Linked DNA regions of Saccharobesus litoralis. The protein of the gene in region 1 interacts with the protein of each later gene in a pairwise test. Links are inferred from orthologs where the notes say so. Each region holds a gene or a part of one and is shown on either strand. Other genes may lie near its edges.

What was found. The genes of interacting proteins can lie anywhere in the genome.
Region 2: the proteins of def (region 1) and C2869_RS17320 interact in binary tests that used the Escherichia coli proteins (3 or more experiments, as listed by UniProt). The link is inferred for Saccharobesus litoralis from one-to-one orthologs.

Annotation. Positions count from the first base shown.
Region 1 is NZ_CP026604.1:2,420,465-2,428,621, forward strand. Bases 5,309-8,157 are described here. They hold def (peptide deformylase), read right to left. Parts: upstream 7,067-8,157; coding sequence 6,551-7,066; downstream 5,309-6,550. Other genes in these bases: rsmB (16S rRNA (cytosine(967)-C(5))-methyltransferase RsmB), read right to left, coding at 5,309-5,544; fmt (methionyl-tRNA formyltransferase), read right to left, coding at 5,555-6,520; C2869_RS08450 (LysM peptidoglycan-binding domain-containing protein), read left to right, coding at 7,466-8,157. Outside these bases: glyS (glycine--tRNA ligase subunit beta), read left to right, coding at 1-965; C2869_RS08415 (hypothetical protein), read left to right, coding at 1,006-1,506; C2869_RS08420 (GAF domain-containing protein), read left to right, coding at 1,552-2,637; C2869_RS08425 (hypothetical protein), read left to right, coding at 2,612-2,800; Trk system potassium transporter TrkA, read right to left, coding at 2,859-4,235; more of rsmB, read right to left, coding at 4,246-5,308. UniProt on the Escherichia coli protein: Removes the formyl group from the N-terminal Met of newly synthesized proteins. Requires at least a dipeptide for an efficient rate of reaction. N-terminal L-methionine is a prerequisite for activity but the enzyme has broad specificity at other positions.
Region 2 is NZ_CP026604.1:4,631,879-4,636,025, reverse strand. What follows is about bases 1,190-4,147. They hold C2869_RS17320 (aspartate-semialdehyde dehydrogenase), read left to right. Parts: upstream 1,190-2,139; coding sequence 2,140-3,156; downstream 3,157-4,147. Other genes in these bases: C2869_RS17315 (DNA-deoxyinosine glycosylase), read left to right, coding at 3,437-3,976; C2869_RS17325 (4-phosphoerythronate dehydrogenase), read left to right, coding at 1,190-2,123. Outside these bases: C2869_RS17330 (peroxiredoxin family protein), read left to right, coding at 85-684; more of C2869_RS17325, read left to right, coding at 978-1,189.

The DNA.
Region 1 (8,157 bases):
AATTAGCCGCTTATATCGCCGAGCAAATTTGTGCTGACGCAACTAATGCTAAGCGCGCCGGTTTATTAAGTAAAACGGACTTAATGACTGAAATGGTCATGGAGTTTACCGGTACGCAAGGTGCTATGGGTATGCATTATGCGCGTTTAGACGGTGAGCACGAAGAAGTTGCCTTAGCGCAAAATGAGCAATACATGCCGCGTTTTGCCGGTGATGAGCTGCCTAAAGGCTTGGTTTCTTGTGCTGTTGCACTAGCTGACAAGTTTGATACTTTAGCTGGTATTTTCGGTATTGGCATGTTGCCTAAAGGTGATAAAGACCCATTTGCATTACGTCGTGCTGCTATCGGTGCATTACGCATTATTGTTGAACGTGAATTAAACTTAGATATTGCTGATGTTACTGCCAAAGCAGTCAGCTTATTTGCAGACAAGCTAACTAATGACAAAGTTGAAGCCGATGTTATCGACTTTATTTTTGGTCGTTTCCGTACTTGGTATCAAGATCAAGGCTTTGAAGTTGAGCTTATCCAAGCGGTATTAGCGCAGCGCCCAACCGAGCCACTCGATTTCGATCAACGCGTAAAAGCTGTTGCTGCGTTTAAGCAGTTAGACGCAGCTGAAGCGTTAGCGGCCGCGAATAAGCGGGTTGGCAACATCTTAGCCAAGTATGATGGCGAACTAAGTGACACGGTTGATAGTCAACTATTACAAGAAGATGCTGAAAAAGTATTAGCCCAAGCGGTAGCTGAGCAAACTTCTGTATTAGAGCCAGTATTTGCTGAGCGTCAATACGCTAAAGCTTTAAGTGAATTGGCTGGTTTACGCGAGGCGGTAGATAGCTTCTTTGATAATGTCATGGTGATGGCTGATGATGAAGCGGTTAAACAAAATCGCTTGGTTTTACTCAGTCAATTACGTGGTTTGTTCCTGCGTATTGCTGATATTTCTGTGTTGCAGAAATAGTTAGCGCGTAGAGGCTATAGTCAGTTTAAAGAGTAATATTATGAAATTACGAGCTTTTCTCGCAACCTGTTTAACAACGACTTTGCTGTTAGCGGGTTGTGCGAGCCAGCCTACTCAAGTACCTGAAGAAGACCGCTCTGAGTATTTATACTTACGAGGTAGTTTTACTTGGTTTGATGCGGAAGACGACTACAAAGTCGAAAAAGTCGCTGGCCAGCTTTATAAAACAACGGTTGAGTTAGTGGCTGATGGTCAAGCTTATGAGTTTAAGTTTGCCGATGAAAGTTGGTCTCGTGGTCGTAACTGTGGTTATGCTAACAAAAACCAAGATGAAGTGGTTGAGATCGGTAATAAAGTAAAAGCAAACTGTGGTGCCAAATTTGAATTCTTTCGTTTTACCCCGAAAGAATCAGGCAAGTATGACTTTTTTATTGATTATGGCCAAAGTGAGCAATCACCTAGTATTTGGATCAGCGCTTACCAACCGGATTTGATTGATAAGGTGGTTGATCCCATTAAAAATAATATGCCGGATCTATAGTCCGGCATATTTTAGGGCTATTTATTATATTAAAAGGATTTATAAATGTATCAACCGAAAGACAATCTTCAATCTTTCATGAAGCAAGCGAAAGCGAATAACCTCTATTCAGATAGGATTGTTGAAAATGTTTTATTGTTTTCAAATATTTGGACTACGTTACTTGCTCCGATTCTTATGGGATTTGGAATTTCTTATATTTGGGGTCTTGAAAACGTACAGAATGCAGAGCCATTTTTTTATGCATTTGGTCTAATTTTTCTCTTAGTTCATCTTACTGTCGCTTATGTTGTTCATCAGAACAATAGTAAGTTTTCACTATATTCTCAAGCTGTAGAATTAGAACAAGAGTACTCATCTTCCCTAAGTGAGTTAAGAAGCGAGCTTGCTAGGTACAAGCATGGAGTTAAAACTTTATCTAAATTGTATAGTAATCAGCTAACTTCGCTCTACATTATTTCTTTTACAACGGATCAAGCAATTGGTTTATTTCAAAAGCTAGATAATAGTTTTAACGGAGTAAAGGAGAAAGACTTTTGGGATACTGTTAGGGAGCATCTTAATTCAATAATGATGCCTATTGTTATTGAGAGGGAAGCTTTATTTGATTTTAAGTCTGAGGACTTATTCAATGTAGCGCTATATTTCTACAATGAAGATGATGATCGACTCTTTGTTGTCTCAAGAGAGTGTGATAGTAGACTTCCACAAAGGAATAGACAGTGGAAACCGGGACATGGGCATGTAGGTTTATCTTTTTTACATAAAGAAGCAAAAATTTGCCCGGACATTACTTTAAGCCATGAACTAGCTAAAAGTGCTGAAGATGCTGATGATAATAGAAAGTATCGTAGCTTTATCTCAATACCGATATTGCGATGTGATGATAATGGAGATGTTAACAATGGGATTAATCCGTTGGGCGTCATTGTACTGACAAGTGCAAAAGTAGAGCAGTTTATTGAGGCAAGAGACTTACAGTTTCTAACTATTATTTCAAAGTTTCTTGCAATATACTTATCATCAGTAGATTCTTTTATTACTCATAATGATTTACATGCGGATGAGCTAGAAGAAAAAGCATACAGTAATCAAGGGGAAGAGCATGAAGTCGATATCAAATCAGAATAACCGCAAGGAAAGTAATTTGCGCTCTGTTAGTTTATCTACTGGGTATGACTTAGCTAAGGCAACCAATAGTGGCGAAAATTACAACCCATCTAAAATTGATAGCTGGTTTAGTGAACAACGAAAAAAATCCCTGAAATTTGCTCAAAAGTTTATTGAAAGCTAGTTATTTTATTAGTTGTCGTGACTGACAGTTTGTCGGGCTAACTTTAAGCCCGATCTACCTAAAAGAACAGTGCGCTTGGCTGGAACAGCTTTTCGACTTCCGTAATATACTTCTTATCAACTAAAAACATCACTACGTGATCATCGGTTTCAATAACCGTGTCACTGTGAGCAATCAGTACTTCGTCTTTGCGTACAATCGCACCGATAGTGGTTGCCGGTGGTAGCTTGATATCAGCAATTCGACGTCCGACAACTTTTGAGGTTTCTTGGTCGCCATGGGCGATAGCTTCAATCGCTTCGGCTGCGCCTTTACGTAACGAGTAAACGTTAACAATGTCGCCTTTGCGCACATGGGTTAGTAGCGCTGAAATCGTCGCTTGTTGTGGCGAAATGGCAATATCTATTTCGCCACCTTGCACTAAATCGACATAGGCACCGTGTTGGATCAACACCATGGTTTTTTGCGCGCCAAGACGTTTTGCTAGCATGGCAGACATGATATTGGCTTCATCGTCGTTGGTGACAGCGATAAAAACGTCAACCTGTTCGATATGTTCTTCGTTTAATAACTCGGGATCGGAAGCGTCTCCGGCAAAGACAATCGTACGTTCTAAGGTTTCTGATAAATAGGTGGCGCGCTCTTCATTGCGCTCAATCAGTTTAACGCGATGCGTTTGTTCTAATTGGCGTGCCAAACCGGCTCCAATGTTACCACCACCAGCAATCATCACGCGTTTATATGAAGCTTCAAGCTTTTGCAATTCACTCATGACAGCACGAATGTGTTTGGTGGCCGCGACAAAAAATACTTCGTCATCGGCTTCGATTATGGTTGTACCCATAGGGCGAATAGGTCTGCCTTGACGATAAATAGCCGCTACTCGGGTATCTACATGCGGCATGTGTTGCCGTAAAGCGGATAACGCATGGCCAACTAATAAGCCGCCATAGTAGGCTTTAACCGCCACTAAAGAAACTTTGCCACTGGCAAATGCCATGACTTGCAGTGCCCCAGGGTAGTCGATTAAGCGGCGAATATATTTAGTCACCAATTGTTCAGGGGCAATAATATGATCCACAGGGATATCGTGGTTTTTAAACAACTGTTTGCGAAATTGAATATATTCTTGTGAGCGAATTCGAGCAATTTTAGTTGGCGTGTGAAACAAACTGTACGCTATTTGACAAGCTACCATATTGGTTTCATCGCTACTGGTTACCGCGATCACCATATCCGCGTCTTCTGCGCCAGCCTTTTCTAAAATCGCTGGATGTGAGGCATGGCCAACAACCACTTGTAAGTCGAACTTATCTTGCAATTCACGCAGACGAGAAGTGCGTGAGTCGACAATGGTGATCTCATTTTTTTCACCAACTAAGTTTTCTGCAAGCGTGCGTCCTACGCGGCCAGCGCCTAAGATTATGATTTTCATATTGTTGTTTTTATTTCAATTTACGCAAGCGAGCGTAATAGAAACCATCCATATTCTGGCTACCTGGCAAAATCTGCCATCCGGGATCGGTTGCCGTTTCACTATCAAAAATAGGTACAAGCTCGGCGTCGCTTTGCTCTTGCAAAAAGCGCGTGATTTGCTGTTTGTTTTCAATAGGCAGCACCGAACAAGTTGCATATAGCAATATGCCACCGGGCTTAACAATTTGCCACATTTGCTTGAGGATTTTTTGTTGCAAATCAGCTAATACGCTAATGTCTTCTGGACGGCGTAAATACATAATATCGGGGTGACGACGGATCACACCAGTGGCAGAGCAAGGTGCATCAAGTAATACGCGGTCAAAAAGTTGGCCATCCCACCACTGATTGACCTGACTGGCGTCACCAGCCAATATTTCGGCTTGCAGTTGTAAGCGGTGTAAGTTTTCGTTAACCCGATTTAAGCGCTGCATATCTATATCTAACGCCACAACTTGGCCGACATCTGGGGTATGGCTGAGTATATGGGCTGTTTTGCCACCTGGGGCTGCACAGCAATCTAAAATACGCTCGCCGGCTTGCGCATCTAATAATAGTGCGGCTTGTTGTGCGGCTTTGTCTTGTACTGTACAGCTACCTTGGGCAAACCCAGGTAATTTATCTACATTCACAGCTTGCTCAAGCAATAGAGTGTTCGGGTGCTTGTCTTGCTGATACGCGATTTCGGCATCGGTCAATGCTTGGCAAAAATCTTCAGCATTGGTTACTTTGGTATTAACTCGTAACCAAAAAGGTGGATGCTTGAGGTTGGCTTTAAGTATTTTTTTAAAGCCTTTAGGGTAAGCTTGCTTTAACTCTGAGATCAGCCACTGTGGGTGATTACTCGATACCTGCAATCCAGCGTGTTGGGCCTTAGCAAGTAAATCATCTTGTTGACGTTGAAAGTTACGCAATACGCCATTGACCAAGCCAGTTAATTTTTCAAAACCCAGCTGTCGACAGGCTTCTACTGTTTCAGCAAGTGCAGCATGTTCGGCGACTCTTTCTGTACTTAATTGGTACATGCCCAAACAGATCAGATAACGAATAAGATTCAGCTCTTTCGCTAGGTTTTGCTCAGTTAATTGGTTTAAGCAAAACGAAAATGTTGGTAGCTGGCGCAAAGTTGAAAAAACCAGATCTTGGATCTGGCCTTTGTCTTGGGATTCGAGCTGATAAGTTTGCTTAGCAAGACTTTGACTGAGAGAAATGCCTTGGTCAAGGACTTGCAAGATAAGCTTAGCGGCTATGGCTCTATTATTTAACAAATTGTTTTCTCTAACTCGAAGGGTTCAGGTTACGCCCGACAGCAAACCACGCTTGACGAGCATTTAGCGCATCGGCCGCCGCAATGGCTTTTTTGCCTGGTAATTGAATTTGTAGCAAGCGCAAGGCTGCTTTACCGGTTTGAATAACGATGCCTTGTTTATCCGCTTGTACAATAGTGCCAGCGCTGTGTTGGCCATCGCTTTCTATAACTTGTGCTTGCCAAACTTTAATGGTTTGTTGTTGGCCTTTTTCATCTTCCAGTGTGAAATAACTGCAAGGCCAAGGGTTAAACGAGCGCACGCAGCGTTCAATAAATTCGGCTTCATGTTGCCAATCTATTTGCGCTTCTTGTTTTGACAGCTTCTTAGCGTAAGTGGCCAGCGTGTCATCTTGCTTAATCGGTTTTGCTTTTCCTGCCGCAATTAGGCTGAGCGCGTCGATGAGTGCATCTGGGCCAGATAAAGCAAGCTTGTCATATAAACTGGCAGAGGTATCTTCGGCTTCAATTGGAGTTTTGACAATGTGTAACATGTCTCCAGTGTCTAAACCTATATCCATTTGCATTATGGTCACCCCAGTTTCTGCGTCACCGGCCCAAATTGCACGCTGGATAGGGGCAGCGCCACGCCACTTAGGTAAAATGGAACCGTGTACATTGATACAGCCTAGCTTTGGTGTTTTAAGTACCGTTTCCGGTAATAACAGACCGTACGCGACAACGACCATGATATCGGCATCAATTGCCGCAAGTTCCTGCTGGGCGTCTGCTGATTTTAATGATTCAGGTTGATAAACGGCAATATCATTGTCCAGTGCCAATTGCTTTACAGGGCTGGCTTGCAATTTTTTACCGCGACCAGCGGGGCGATCCGGCTGGCTATATACTGCAACCACCTGATGCTCAGACTCGATTAGTTTGGCAAGGTGGCGAGCGGCGAAATCTGGTGTGCCAGCAAAGATAATTTTAAGCGCCAATGTTTAATTCCTTATGATTTGACAGGCTATTTACTTCGCTCGGCGAGCAGCTAATTTGGCTTCTTTTTCTAGCTTGGCTTTAATACGTTGACGTTTTAAAGGTGATAAATAATCTACAAAAAGTTTGCCATCCAAATGATCAAGTTCATGCTGTATGCAAATAGCCATAAGGCCGTCGGCATCCATACTAAACTCGTTGCCATCTTTGTCTAAAGCTTTAACCGTGACTTCATCTGCGCGCTCAACTTTGGCATAAACACCAGGAAACGATAAACAGCCTTCTTCATGTTGACGAATGCCGCGTTTGTCAGTAATTTGCGGGTTAATAAAAACTAACGGTTCATTTTGTTCATCACTACAGTCAGCAACAAAAATCCGTTCTATAATATCTACCTGAGTTGATGCTAATCCAACCCCCGACGCTTGATACATAGTTTCTATCATATCTGCGACTTTGGTTTGAATTTCAGGGGTGACTTGTTCAACGGCTTTGGCTACAGTGCGTAAGCGTTCGTCTGGATATTTAAGTACTTCTAATACGGCCATGGTGAATTTGGTTACTCAAAACTTTCATACTGGGTAAGGATGTGCTGTAATTCTAGCAAATATCGCTGGCGCACACGAGTGTAAAAAGATTGGCTTTTGAACCTTCTTCAATAGGGCATCAGCGCTTTCTATACAGTCTGGTATAGTCAAAGCGATCAGGTTTTAGGGGCAGGTTTCTAGTTCCAGACGAAACCTAAGTACCTACATCCATGTAGGCAAAGCCGTCAAGCTTTGAGACCCCATGAGCATATGCTCTATTATGTGATTGGGGCTGCCTAAAGGGATTTAGGTAGTAGGACGACGCAGGAGCCAAAGTCGAGAGCAAGCGCAGACAATGAACCATAAAATCTGAGTGAGAAGACTATAATAATGATAACAAAACGGGACAGGTTAAATTTCATGATTAAGTTGCTTCAAATAATAGCGTTGACCTTTTGCGTTCTTGGGGCTGCCCTTGCCGATCGCTTGACGATTAAAGATGATGCGCCAAGCCAATACATCGTGAAAAAAGGCGATACCCTATGGGATATTTCAGCGCTGTATTTAAATAGCCCTTGGCGCTGGCCAGAGCTGTGGGGGCAAAACCCACAAATCGACAATCCGCATTTAATTTACCCTGGGGATATTCTGCGCTTGGTCTATGACGCCGACGGCAACCCAAGGTTATTTATTGCCAATAGCGGAAAAGATATTATCAAAGTATCGCCAAGTAAGCGCACAACCATAAAGCGCTATCAACCTGTTGCGACTTTGCCGTTAAGTGTTATTACCCCTTATTTAAGTTATGAACGCATTTTAGTCGGCGAAGAGTTTGACCGTGCACCTATGCTGATTGGTGGCGATACTAACAGTAAACGTAAAGTCAGTGGTGATTTGGTATATGTTCAAGGCACCATGGATAAAGACCAAATGTATGGTGTTTACTCTATTAAACGCCAATATGAAGTAGATGAGCAAGCCTATTACGAGCTGAACTTAGCGGGAACTGCTCGCGTGGTTAACTTAGCCAAAGATGAAGATAATAAGCCTTTGCATTCGGTTAAAATATTGACCAGCCGTTTCGATATAGCCCAAGGCTTTCGTTTAGTGCC
Region 2 (4,147 bases), 2.2 Mb from region 1 along the record:
ATTAAAAATAGTTTCTAAACTTGAAATATTTTTAGCTTATCTTGTGTCTAAATAAAGCGACAATTTAAAAACTCCATGGACAATATGAATATTTCTACACACTTCAAAACCCTAGCGAAAACGGCGGTAATTGCGGCGTCAACGTTATTGGTATCAGCCTGCTTTTTAACCAATAGTGATATAGACGAGAGCGTTATCGCATCAAGTGGCTATAGTGATATTAGCTCAGTTAAAGTAAAAGCTGGCTCGCAGGCACCTGATTTTACTTTACTTGATGCTGACAATAAGCAAGTGACATTGTCGTCAGTATTAAAAGACAATCACGCGTTATTGGTTTTTTATCGCGGAGAGTGGTGCCCCTTTTGTATTGACAGCTTAGAGTCATTTGAAGCTGCATTACCTGAATTAGCAAAACAAGGTGTGCGTTTAATTGCGATCAGCGGCGATAGTACAACCACTAATCAGAACAGTCAGCGCCGCTTTGGTCAGAATTATTTGTTTTTAAGTGATCCTAGCGTGAGTGTGGCTAAAGCATGGGGCTTCAATAAAAGCGATAACCTTGCGCACCCTGCAATGTATTTGATTAAACAAGACGGTACAGTTGCTTGGTATTATGTCAGTGAAGACTTTAAAACCCGCCCATCAGGCAAGCAAATGTTGGCTGTCGCCAAAAAACATCTTTAAAGCCAAGGCTTTTTAAATCTAGTCTTCTCGCTCAGGTCTTATGGTTCATTGTCAGCGCTTACTCACCCCAATCACATAATAGAGCATATGCTCATGGGGATTCGAAGCTTGACGGCTTCCCCTAAAACCTGATCGCTTTGACTATCATTCATTGTAAAAATAGACCCAACATCAGGGTCTATTTTCTATTCCTAATCTAACCGCGATATTTATTGGGTTTATTTCAACTCTTTGCCCGATATCAGGTATAATCTGCGCCCTTAATTTTTAACATTGCTCGCAGGTACAACACATTGGCTACTGAATTACAGATCTATATTGAAGATTCGCTTTTATACGCGGAAGAATTTTTTAAAGATGTGGGCAACATTACTCGCTTTTCTGGTTACAAAGTGCAGCCACAAGACATTAGCGACGCCGATGTGTTATTGACTCGCTCAACCACAAAAGTCAGTCGTGAGTTAGTCAGCCAAGCTAAGAATCTTAAGTTTGTTGGTACGGCGACCGCGGGTTATGACCATATAGATGGCAAAGCGTTAGAAGACAAAGGTATTCATTGGACAGCAGCCGGTGGCTGTAATGCTGATGCAGTAGCAGACTATGTGTTAAGCGCACTGTTTATTATTGCTCAGGAATCTATGTTTGAGCTGGCTGATAAAAGTGTCGCGGTTGTTGGTGTTGGTGAAGTCGGTTCGCGTATTGTTGAACGAGTCAACGCTTTGGGTTGCCAAGTGATAGCTTATGATCCCGTGCGTGCGCAAAACGATGCTAGTTTTACTTCAGCCAGTTTAGATGAAGTGCTAGCGGCCGATATTATCAGTTGCCATGTGCCATTAACGCACGATAATGAGTTTGCCACAGACAAAATGTTTGGTGCGGCGCAATTTGCCAAAATGCGTGAAGACGTGATCTTTATCAACGCCTGTCGCGGTGAAATTGTTGACGAAGCGGCGCTTAAGACGCATATGCAAGCCAAGCCAAAAACCAAGCTGGTCCTGGATGTTTTTGATAACGAGCCAAATATTGATTTAGAGATCATGGAACTCGCTATGTTTGCTTCTCCGCACATTGCGGGGCATAGCCTTGAAGGCAAAGCGCGCGGTACCGAGATGTTGTATTTTAAACTATGTGATTTTTTCGGTTTAAACAAACAGCATCAGTTGCATGACTTTTTACCGCCAATGCGCGTTGATAATATTGATTTAGCTGCCTCTTGTCAGTTTGAACAATCTATTTTACGCAAAATCACCCATTTGGTGTATGACATTCGAGACGATAACGTCTGGTTTAAAAACGCCATGCGTCAAGATGCTAGCCAGTTTAAATCTTTGCGTCGCAGTTATCCGATCCGCCGTGAAATGACCTCGTTAGTTGTGCGTCATCCTGCACACGACATTCAAGACAAATTAACCCAACTAAGCCTGCGTGCTACCAAGTAATAAAACGAGAACATAAATGAAAACAGTAGATGTATGTGTATTAGGTGCCACAGGGTTAGTTGGCAAGCAAATTATTGAAATACTGGAAGAGCGAGATTTTCCAATTGGCAAGTTATACCCATTGGCAAGTTCGCGCTCAATGGGGAAATCTGTTGAATTTCGCGGCGAAGAATTAGACGTTATCGACGTTGCTGGTTTTGATTTTTCTAAATGCCAAATTGGCTTATTTTCGGCTGGTGGCAGCGTTTCACAAGAATATGCGCCAATCGCTGCGCGCGCCGGCTGTGTGGTTATCGACAATACTTCGGAATTTCGTTATCAAGATGATATACCACTGGTGGTGCCAGAAGTTAATGCTCATGCCATCGCCGATTATAAAAAGCGTAACATTATTGCCAACCCTAACTGTTCAACCATTCAAATGTTAGTTGCATTGCAGCCAATTCAAGCCAACTTAGGCATTGAGCGGATTAACGTTTGTACGTATCAGTCAGTATCTGGCGCAGGTAAAAGCGCAGTTGACGAGTTGGCAGGGCAGTGCACCAAATTATTGACAGGTCAGCCAGTCGAGTCGCACGTGTTTGATCGGCAAATTGCTTTTAATGCGATCCCACAAATCGATGTTTTCCAAGACAATGATTACACCAAAGAAGAAATGAAAATGGTGTGGGAAACACAAAAAATCTTTGCTGACGATAGTATTCGCGTTAACCCTACTGCTGTGCGTGTGCCAGTGTTTTATGGGCACGCAGAAGCCTTGCATGTTGAAACCAAAGGCAAAGTTGATATTAGCCAAGTTAAAGCTTGGTTAGATACAGCGCCAGGCGTGATTTTGATGGCAGATAACGAGGATTACCCAACCCAAATAGGTGACGCAGCGGGTAACGACGACGTTTATGTTGGCCGCGTACGCAAAGATATTAGCTGTGAAAATGGATTAAACCTGTGGGTAGTCGCTGATAATATTCGTAAAGGCGCTGCCACCAATAGCGTGCAAATAGCTGAAATATTGCTAGCTGAGTATTTGTCTTAGTTAACCCGAACTTTATCAATTTAGATAAGCTTGTTATTGCAGCGCAAGAATCTTATGTAGGTCGAAATTTATTTCGACGAAAAGATACGACAGGTTTAGTTAATTCAACTTGGTTACTTTACTATGTATTAGAGCTGTCGAGTTAAAACTCGACCTACTAAGCATGTTTTTGTGAACTCAACAATAGTTAAAGGGAACATAGCTATATTGATAAAACTTTGTTATTGCGGCGCAAGCCGCAATCTAGTTACTCTGCATAAGTTCTAAATAAACCCTATTAATGACCACTTCTTTTCTCGATAAACCTAGTGATTTGCTAAGCTCATTTGGCTGTATCGCTTATCCTGATGCCAAATTACTCATTCTTGGCTCCATGCCCGGCAAAGCCTCACTTGAACAAAATCAATATTATGCCCATCCGCGCAATGCATTTTGGCCCATAATGGCCGAGTTATTCGGCTTTTCACTTACGCTTGATTATCAACAACGATTGCAAAAACTAGTCGATAATCAAGTTGCGTTGTGGGATGTGATGAAGCATTGCCAGCGTCAATCTAGCCTAGATTCGGATATTGTTGAATCAAGCATCGTCGCCAATGATTTTGTTGGCTTGCTCAAGCAGCATGCAAACATTAATGCAATTGCCCTTAATGGCAAAAAAGCACAACAAAGCTTTCAACGCTATGTTTGGCAAGGCTTATTTTCTGAATTTCCGCACGTTAAAATTATCGAGTTGCCGTCAACCAGCCCCGCCAATGCCAGAATGAAATTGCAGGAGAAAATTGATGTTTGGCAAACAAACTTGCGGCCAGTTTTATAAAGATAAGCGTGTTATTTTTGTTGGCGCAGATTTATCTGCATAACACCAAAGTACCAGTTTACATGCAATTAACAATCGCCAGCCAGTCTTATTGGGGCGTTAGGGTTTACTTTCGATCCTGATTGTTTTGATAAGCGCTCTAAGATTGTCAGGGTTAGGCAGCAATGTATA